DNA from 3 places in the Candidatus Enterococcus mansonii genome. Region 2 is predicted to be linked to each of the others. Evidence: a T-box and tRNA genes for the amino acid it is inferred to sense, from the RefSeq annotation. Region 2 holds a T-box; the other regions hold tRNA genes.
What was found. A T-box is a leader RNA that pairs with one kind of tRNA and senses whether it is charged. The one in region 2 lies ahead of argS (arginine--tRNA ligase), so its partner is inferred to be a tRNA-Arg.

Region 1: it encodes a tRNA-Arg, which carries the amino acid that the T-box ahead of argS (arginine--tRNA ligase) is inferred to sense. The anticodon was not compared.
Region 3: it encodes a tRNA-Arg, which carries the amino acid that the T-box ahead of argS (arginine--tRNA ligase) is inferred to sense. The anticodon was not compared.

Annotation. Positions count from the first base shown of each region.
Region 1 is NZ_NGLE02000001.1:2,720,067-2,723,353, reverse strand. It holds gene A5880_RS12755 (GNAT family N-acetyltransferase) at 1-249, shown strand, start outside; gene rpoN (RNA polymerase factor sigma-54) at 337-1,662, opposite strand; tRNA gene A5880_RS12745 (tRNA-Arg) at 1,722-1,793, shown strand; gene A5880_RS12740 (lysozyme) at 2,120-3,229, opposite strand.
Region 2 is NZ_NGLE02000001.1:3,230,419-3,233,705, forward strand. It holds gene tsaD (tRNA (adenosine(37)-N6)-threonylcarbamoyltransferase complex transferase subunit TsaD) at 1-890, shown strand, start outside; T-box leader at 945-1,144, shown strand; gene argS (arginine--tRNA ligase) at 1,235-2,926, shown strand; gene A5880_RS15195 (HD domain-containing protein) at 3,192-3,287, shown strand, end outside.
Region 3 is NZ_NGLE02000001.1:2,566,969-2,570,255, reverse strand. It holds gene rpmA (50S ribosomal protein L27) at 149-436, opposite strand; gene A5880_RS12040 (ribosomal-processing cysteine protease Prp) at 449-793, opposite strand; gene rplU (50S ribosomal protein L21) at 828-1,136, opposite strand; ribosomal protein L21 leader region at 1,156-1,234, opposite strand; tRNA gene A5880_RS12030 (tRNA-Arg) at 1,396-1,469, shown strand; gene A5880_RS12025 (hypothetical protein) at 1,914-2,447, shown strand; gene A5880_RS12020 (N-acetylmuramoyl-L-alanine amidase) at 2,488-3,287, opposite strand, start outside.

The DNA of each region.
Region 1 (3,287 bases), 510 kb from region 2:
GAAATTGGCTACATGCTTTTACCAATCCATTGGGGCAAAGGCTACGCCAATCAACTAATAACTATTTTATTGAATTTAATAAAACAATCAGAACAACTATCCGAATCAACGATCTATGCTATTATCGATCCTTCAAATGATGCATCCAAACATTTATTAGAAAATCATCAGTTTGAATCTGTTTGGCAGGGTGTTGAAGAGGGGCTACCATCTGAACATTTGCATTGGCGACCGTACACTAGTCAATAAATAAAGGAAAAAACAGAAAGGCGAAAGCGTAAAACTCTTTATCTTAAGAGCCGATTACTTTCGTCTTTCTGTTTTCTCTCTTCTTAGTTAGTCATATCTCTTTCGTTTAGAAGAAGCTGGTATTCCAAGTGCTTCACGATATTTTGTTACTGTTCGACGAGAGATGTCTATTTCTTGTTCTTTTAGTAAATCTACTAGTTTCTGATCAGATAATGGTTTCGCTTTATTTTCGTTATCTACTAATGATTTTAGTTGCTTTTTGATGCTATCAGTCGATGTTTCTTCGCCAGTGCTTTCATTTGATAATCCATTCGAGAAAAAAGAACGCAACTCGAAAACGCCAAAATCCGTTTCTAAGTATTTACCATTTACTGCTCGACTAACCGTTGATTCATGAATCTTTAAGCTTTCAGCGATTTCTTTTAAGGTCATTGGTTTTAACGGTCGATCCTCTTTAAAAAAGAACCCTTGTTGCCGTTGAACAATTTCTGTTCCTACTCTTAAAATTGTATCGCCACGCTGAGCGATTGTTTTTTCTAACCATTCAAATTCATTTTTCTTTTCCTGAATGTATTTTTGAACTTCTTTATCTTCAGTCGCTTCCATCCGATCAAAATAGGATTGTTGAAACTGAATAGTTGGTGTACCTGTCTTATTAGATAAAACGGTTAACTGATTCTCCTTGATTTTCACTGTTAAATCAGGACGAATATACAAGCCAGAGGTCGATTCAAAAATACTTCCAGGAGCGGGGGTTAATGTTTGGATATAATCAAAAATCGATTGAATCTCAGAAAGTTCTACTTCAAATTTTTTAGCAATCAGTGACCATTTACGTTCAGCTAAGTGAGCAAATTCTTCCTCTACTACAATGTATGCCAATTCAGGCGCTGTATCATCACGCTCAATTTGCAGCAGTAAACACTCACGCAAATCCCTAGCACCAACTCCTGCTGGATCCAATTGCTGAATCAATGTCAACGCATCCAACATTTCTATTGATTTTGCTCCAGTCTTAGCCACTGCTTCCTCTAAATCAATCATCAAGTAACCATTTAAATCAATATATTCAACTAAAAATAAAACCAATGTCCTAAGATAAGTATCCCGATAATTCAAATGAACCTGATCAATCAAATATTCAAAAAGTGAACGATGGTTATCTGGGATTTGGTTTAGATAGTTATTTTCTTCATTCGTTGTATAAGTTCTGCTGGCAGAACTTGAAAAATCGCTGTTTTCTCTATCTATTTGAATATCAATTAGTGGATTTTCTAATGACTTTGTTTCTATGTATGAATAAAGTTCGTCTGAATTATATTGTAAAATTTGAATAGATTGCTGTAATTGCTGTGTCATCGCAAGTTTTTGGACTTGTTTTTGTTGTTGGGATAACTGTTGTTCAAATTTCATTATTTTTGTCCTTCCCCTTGTAATTTTTATCAATATCAGCTAAACTAGTATTCGTGCTTGCGCCCTTAGTGTAGTGGATATCACGTAAGATTCCGGTTCTTGAGACGGGGGTTCGATTCCCTCAGGGCGCGTTTTTTAAACCTTTTAGTTATTATAGTTTCATCATGATTATTACTGTTATATCAACTCTAGAACTGATTATAACATATTTTCATAATGATTATTCATTTAAATTTTTAGGTGGATTTAGGTGTTAAAATTTGTTGGCTATAACATAATCAATTCAAGGCTCTTCTGTTAATTCAGGGTGCTTTTTTTATTGAAATGTTTTTGAACCAACATAAAATCAAAAAGAAGATTAAATTCGAAGTTTTTAATACTGTGAGCTACATACATTAATACTTTCATCATATTTCCTCAAAAAAAGACCACTCAATGAGTGATCTTAACTTTATACTTATTTTAAGCCACAAATTTTTGCGTACGCATCGAAAGTCGCTTGATTATTTCTCCAATCCATTACCTTGATTGGCGTTGCTTTTCCAGTCTTATGTTCTTGTACCTGTTCATAGACCGTTCTCAATACGCTCCATTGCGTAGCTGTGGTCAAAGGAACCATTTTTGTTCCACATACATAATAAACTCCTGTTCCATATAAAATAGCAAATTCTGTCATATCTTCTTCCTCCTTTTTTGTTGCTTCACTACCGTTTACCGGTGTGTTAAATAGATTAATTTCTTCTTGACGACGACGTCTTAAACCTTCCTCAAATTGTGATCCTTTATTAATGTAATTAGCTATTGATTCCGTAATATAACTATCGGAAGCATTCTTATCCCAATTATCTCTTCCAAAGACTCCCGTACCGCAATTATAGGTAAAACTTACCATTGCATCGAATTGATTTTGATTAAAAGAACGAGTGAAATAGTTATTTACTGTATTTACATAACCTGCTATATCTTTCCTGAATTGCTCATCCGCTTGAGCTTGAGACCATGTCGTTACTCCAGCAACTAAATTTGTTTGACCTTTTGGTTCCGCATGTCCCCAACCGATGGTAATCATTCCATCACCAAGGTCATAGGCTGTAAGTACACATTCTTCAAATTTTTTGATTAAGGCTTCACCTTTAGCACTTAAAGTAGTTGCTTTCCCTCCAGGACTTGGTGCATTACTGGTTGAAATCCATTGGTCTAGATTTAAAATATCTGTAATAGAAACTTCCCCAACATTCTTCTTGACAGCAAAGCCATTCCAATTTGCTTGCCAGCTATCAGAACCAATTTTTACCCATACGTGCCCATAGCCACCGCCACCATTCCTGCTGACTGCTATGTTGAGTGTGCCAGCGCCAACTTTTGCAATTCCTTGAGAAACATACGTGTTTGGAATATCTTTTGCATTTCCTCGTGCGGCATATGGATTTGGTGCGCCAACAAATTCAAGTAAATTCTTAATTAAACTCACGCACTGTCCATTTAGTCCAGAATCAGATTTATCAACAGTTACTTTACCAACGAGACCGTCAAGAAAACTCCTTACTTCTCCAATTGTTTTTGCCATTTGCTATTACCTCCTAACATTTGTTTTTGTAAGATCTTACAACATTAGTATAAAGTAC
Region 2 (3,287 bases):
GGGTTGTTCCAGAAGTTGCTAGTCGTCATCATGTAGAAGAAATTACATTATGCATTGATGATGCGTTGGCTGAAGCAAACGTGGAGCCTGAGGAATTAAGCGGCGTAGCTGTAACGTATGGACCAGGATTAGTCGGGGCATTATTAATCGGGTTATCTGCTGGGAAGGCATTTGCTTGGGCGCATGATTTACCGTTGATTCCTGTCAATCACATGGCTGGACATATTTATGCTGCTCACTTTGAAGAACCACTACAATTCCCTTTAATGGCATTGCTGGTGAGTGGTGGACATACAGAATTAGTGTATATGAAAGAAACCGGATCGTTTGAAATCATTGGTGAAACAAGAGATGATGCGGCTGGCGAAGCCTATGATAAAGTAGGTAGAGTTTTAGGGTTAGCTTACCCTAGTGGAAAAGAAATTGATGAGTTGGCTCATAAAGGGGTAGATAGCTATCATTTTCCTAGAGCGATGATTAAAGAAGACAATTATGACTTTAGCTTTAGCGGGTTGAAAAGTTCGTTTATTAATACCGTTCATAATGCTGAACAGAGAGGTCTAGAGCTATCGACGGAAGATTTAGCTGCAAGCTTTCAAGCAAGCGTGATTGATGTTTTAGTAGATAAAACAATCCGAGCATGCAAGGAATACCCAATTAAACAATTAGTCATGGCAGGCGGTGTCGCTGCAAATCAAGGATTGCGTACGAGATTAAGTGCTGAGGTGAAAAAAGAACTCCCCGATGTGACTTTTATCGTTCCGCCGCTTAGATTGTGCGGGGATAACGCAGCGATGATTGGTGCAGCCGCTTTTGTAGAAGCAGAAAAAGGGCATTTTGCTGATTATTCTTTAAATGCTGAGCCCAGTCTTGCTTTCTCTGCAATTTAAGCAGATGAGACTATGCAGATAGAAAAAAATTTGCTATAATAAATCGAGTTTAAGAAGGATTCAGTGAAAAAGAGAGTACTTCATTTTAATTAACAAAGCGATTTCGGGAGGGTGAGAGCCGAAAATAATGAAATGAAGGAAGCGCACTTTGGAGAATCTGCAGATGCAGACGGCAATCTACCGTTATCAGATTAAGTGGGTTCATATTTTTATGGACAAGTAGAGTGGTACCGCGGGAAAATCTCGTCTCTGGTGTTTTTTAACACTAGGGATTTTTTGTTTTTTCGTAAAAATAGGTTAATTATAATGAACGAACAAACTATTATTTTATAGGAGGATACACTATGAACAATAAAGAAATCGTCGCAAAAGCGATTCATGATGCAGTAGCAGAGGATTTATCATTGGAGCAAGTGACACAACTGTTAGAGAATCCAAAATCAGTTGAACATGGGGATGTGGCTTTTCCAGCTTTTTCACTAGCTAAAGTTTACCGTAAAGCACCACAGCAAATTGCAGCAGAGTTAGCTGAGAAAATGGATGGACAAAATTTTGAAAAGATTGAAGTTGTCGGTCCATATTTAAATTTCTTTATGAATAAAAAAATGATTAGCCAAGCAGTGATTGGTCAAATTGCTAAACAAAAAGGGCATTACGGAGATAGCACAATTGGAGGTAATGGAAAGGTACCAATTGATATGTCTTCACCGAATATCGCCAAACCAATTTCAATGGGGCACCTTCGTTCTACAGTTATTGGAAATTCCATTGCATTTATTTTAGAAAAAATTGGCTATGCGCCAGTTCGTATCAATCATTTGGGGGATTGGGGAACGCAATTTGGGAAACTGATTGTTGCTTATAAAAAATGGGGCTCTGAAGAATCGGTTAAAAATGCGCCAATCAATGAATTGCTGCGTTTATATGTCCATTTTCATGAAGAAGCCGAAACTCAGCCTGAGTTAGAAGATGAAGCACGCGCGTGGTTTAAAAAGCTAGAAGAAGGCGATCAAGAAGCGACAGAATTATGGCAGTGGTTCCGTACAGAATCATTAAAAGAGTTTGACAAAATTTATTCAATGCTTGAAGTTTCGTTTGATTCTTATAATGGTGAAGCCTTTTATAATGATAAAATGGATGAAATTGTGACAATGCTTGAAGAAAAACATTTGTTGCAAGAAAACGAAGGGGCAGAAATCGTTGATTTATCTGCATATGACTTAAATCCAGCTTTAATCAAAAAATCAGATGGGGCAACGCTTTATATCACACGTGATTTAGCAGCAGCGTTGTACCGTAAACGCACATATGACTTTGCAAAATCACTTTATGTTGTAGGAAACGAACAAAGTAATCATTTCAAACAATTGAAAGCAGTATTGAAAGAACTTGGTTTTGATTGGTCAGAAGATATGCACCATATTCCTTTTGGTTTGATTACACAAGGCGGCAAAAAATTATCTACTCGTAAAGGTAAAATTGTTCTGTTAGAAGAAGTGCTGAATGAAGCCGTTGAATTGGCAAATAAACAAATCATGGAAAAAAATCCTGATTTGCCAAACCGTGAAGAAGTAGCAAGACAAGTAGGAATCGGCTCTGTTATTTTCCATGACCTGAAAAATGATCGTTTGAATAATTTTGATTTTGTGTTAGAAGAAGTTGTTCGTTTCGAAGGAGAGACAGGACCTTACGTTCAATATACGCATGCTCGTGCGATGAGTATTCTTAGAAAAGCAGAATTTACAATTGATGAAACAAAAAATTATGAGTTAAACGATAAAGAGAGTTGGGAAGTGGTTAAACTTCTACAAAAATTCCCTGAAATCGTATTACAAGCGGCAGAAAAATATGAGCCATCAGTCATTGCGAAACATGCAATCCAAGTTGCTCAAGCATTTAACAAATATTACGCCCATGTAAAAATCTTAGCGGATGACGAACAAAAAGAATCACGTCTAGCTCTTGTTTATTCAATGGCTACAATTATCAAAGAAGATTTACGTTTGTTAGGTTTACACGCACCAGAAGAAATGTAAAAAAAGAGAAATAAGTCTGGAACGAATCGTTCTGGGCTTATTTTTTATAAAAAATAAAGTAATATATTTTTAAAGCAAATATTAAAGTTTGTTTACGGAATTCAAAAATCCTAGTATTTAGAAAGACTGAGTGCTATACTTTCATCAAGTCAAAAAGACGTTTAAAAAGGAAATATACATAGACAAAATTACATAGCTCTTTGAGTCAAAGGAAGAAATATTGACGGATCTGTTTAGCTATATGAAAAAGGTGGAACCAGAATTAATGACTGAAAAATGGCGTGAAGATCAAGAATATATGTCGTATGTGGAAGATTTATTGGCAACTGAGGAAGTACAACGTTTAGGTAACTATACACAG
Region 3 (3,287 bases), 660 kb from region 2:
AATTATTTTTCAATAAAATTACAACTAATCATTATGATATTTTACTCTTCTTTTCAATTTAGTTATGCAGATGCATCTTTAACCATTTTTACATAAAAAAAAGCCCTATCCCTTACTACACAAGAGATAGAGCTGGTAAATTCAATTATTATTGAGCTACTGGATAAACAGACACTTGTTTTTTGTCGCGGCCTTTACGTTCAAAACGTACTACACCATCAACTTTAGCAAATAACGTGTCGTCGCCACCAATACCGACGTTTGCTCCTGGGTAAATTTTAGTTCCGCGTTGACGGTATAAAATTGATCCACCAGTAACAGTTTGTCCATCAGCACTTTTAGCACCTAGGCGTTTAGATTCTGAATCACGACCATTGGAAGTAGAACCTCCACCTTTTTTGTGGGCGAATAATTGTAAATTCATGTTTAATAACATAGTCTGCACCTCCTATTTTTCATTTATGGTTTTGACTTGAATAAATTCAAGATTTTCTTGCTCGACTGCTTGTAAACCTAGTAAAAGGTTTTCCAAGAGAATTTGGGCAATGTTGGTTTGTTCTTGATTGGCTTTTGAAATCATCTCAACATAAAGGTAACCACCTTCTGTTTCGTTGGTTTCAACAATCGGTTCAAAACCAGCTAAAGCATCAATGCCATTGACTGTGCTAATCGCTAAAGCAGACACAGCTGCACAAACGATATCACTGCCATAAGGACCTGATTCGGCATGCCCTGAGACTTCAAATGAAACGATTTGACCTGCGCCATTTCGTTTAAAAGAACTTTTAATCATTGATAGGCCTTCTTTCCTATACAACTTAAAAGAATTATGCGTTGATTGCGTTGATTACAACTTTTGTATATGGTTGACGGTGACCTTGTTTGCGGTGAGTGTGTTTTTTAGGTTTGTATTTGAACGTCACGACTTTCTTTTGTTTGCCGTGTTTCTCTACAGTTCCTTCGACAGTTGCACCTGCAACAGTTGGAGCTCCTACTTTCGTAGACTCGCCACCTACTAAGATAACTTCGTCAAAAACAACTTTTTCGCCAGCTTCTACGTCTAATTTTTCAACGTAAATTGCTTGACCTACCTCAACTTTTACTTGTTTACCACCAGTTTTGATAATTGCGTACATGCTATACAGCACCTCCTTCTTTTAGACTTAGACTCGCCATCCCAAGTGATGATAAAACATCATGCTTAAAAACTTGTTCTGTGCGGTTGTAGCTGTGGAGTCCACAATTACAACATTAATATCATAACAAAAGATACTAGGTGAGTCAATGAAAATTTGTCTATTCTCCACTTTATAGACAAAGTTGAGTATTTTTGAAATTTTTGATTGACTTTGTTTTCTATGTTCATTATAATAAATTTTGTTGCGTTAACATATTGCGCCAATAGCTCAGCTGGATAGAGCACTCGCCTTCTAAGCGAGCGGTCGGGAGTTCGAATCTCTCTTGGCGTATTTTTTATAACTGTTTATAACATAGTTTAATCATGATTTTCATTGATAAAACAGCAATAAGAACGGTTATACGATCCTTTGATAATGATTTTTATTTTGATTTTTTAGGTAGATTTGGGTGTAAAAATAAAAATTTAGGTGTATTTTTGGGTGTAAAAATCTGTTAGCCAAAACATAATAATTCAAGACTCTCCTGTTAATTTAGGAGAGTCTTTTTTATTTGATTTATGCAAAATAATTCTCTCCCCTCTTTGCTTATTATATTAGATGGTAACGGTAGTAGAATTGGTTAATGATAGTGGTGCGGCTCGGTGAGAGTTTGAGAGTTTTGAGGAGGCTGTAGAGTTGTGCGAGTTGTTGATATTGAGCAACGATATCGAGGATAGGATTGCAGACTTGTGTAGTAAAAGTATATAATTATTTAATAAAAAGGGGGAAATAAAATTGAAATTTATCCGATCAAAAAAAATAATACTAGCAATTATAACAGTTTTTCTATTAACCATCGCTGCTATTATGTACAACCAGACAACTATGGAAAAATTATTCTATAACACTGACGTTTCAAAGACTTCTGAAGAAAGCTTAAAATTTAGATTCAAGCTTAGTGCTTTTTTGCATCAATATGACTTTAGCGATAGACACGGCGATTTATTATTATACAATAAAAAAAGAATCTCAAATACGAGTCTTTCATATTCTCCTAAATTGCATCTTGCATTACATAATGATTCACAAAAGGACAGAACATCCAAATTCACAGAAGATAATTTGAAATATATTTATGAAGGCGTGACATACGAAAGTGCAGTAGATACGTTAGGAACTCCGACAGATATTTTTAAGGATGTTAGAGATAACCATATCTCAATGGTAACATGGTCAAGCGCTCGCAAGAGTAGAGAGAATAAAAGCATAACACTGATGTTCGATGACAAAGGTGAGTGCTTCAATATGTCAAAACACAATGTTGAATAAAACTATGAACAAGCCCTCCAAGCAAGGAGGGCTATTTTATTTAATTAAAGAACCCTGTACCCCACGTTGTATCGACCTGCCCATCATTTGGACCTACAGCAACATAGCGACGTGTACCACCATAATCAATGTAACTTACCCATGCATAACCATTGGCCATGACATAACCATCATACTCCATTGACTCAAAAGGATCATACCAAGCCAAAGCAGCACTCTCAACTGTTGTATCTGGCGACACTGGCAAGCTTTGATTAGTCGTAAACGTCCCATTCATAGCCACTAGATTAGACTCTTGTGGCTTAGATGGTGCAGTTGATTGATTAGGATTCCAAATCTCCACGATGTCCCCATCATTGACGTAACCTAATAACTTGCCACTGTTCTCAATTTTATAGAGATTTTTACGACCATCTAGTTTTTGAGTGATAGTTCCCACCTGTGTCCATTTTTGATCAGCATTGATATGTTTTTCGTTTGGATCATCAGGAGTATTGTAAATTGTCGCAAAACGGATGTGTTGCCCAACTTTGTATTTAGGTGTATTTGGCTTGTTAGGTTTAACAATCGTCTCACTACCATCCTCAGGTAAGCCATTCATTAAGTCTTGAGACAAACGAGATTTGCTAATACCCCATTGTGCCAAATATCCGTAAGGATCAGTATGATCGCCCCACCAATTGTTTGTGATCCATTCATGGGTTTTAATGCCATACGCTGTACCGTCGTCTAAATCAAAAGTAAACCCAGCCTGTTTCGCTAAGTCACGAGTAAGATTAACGTAGGCAGCATAGTCTTTTTTGAATGTTTCCGCATTGTTTGTGCGAGCTAACTCAATTT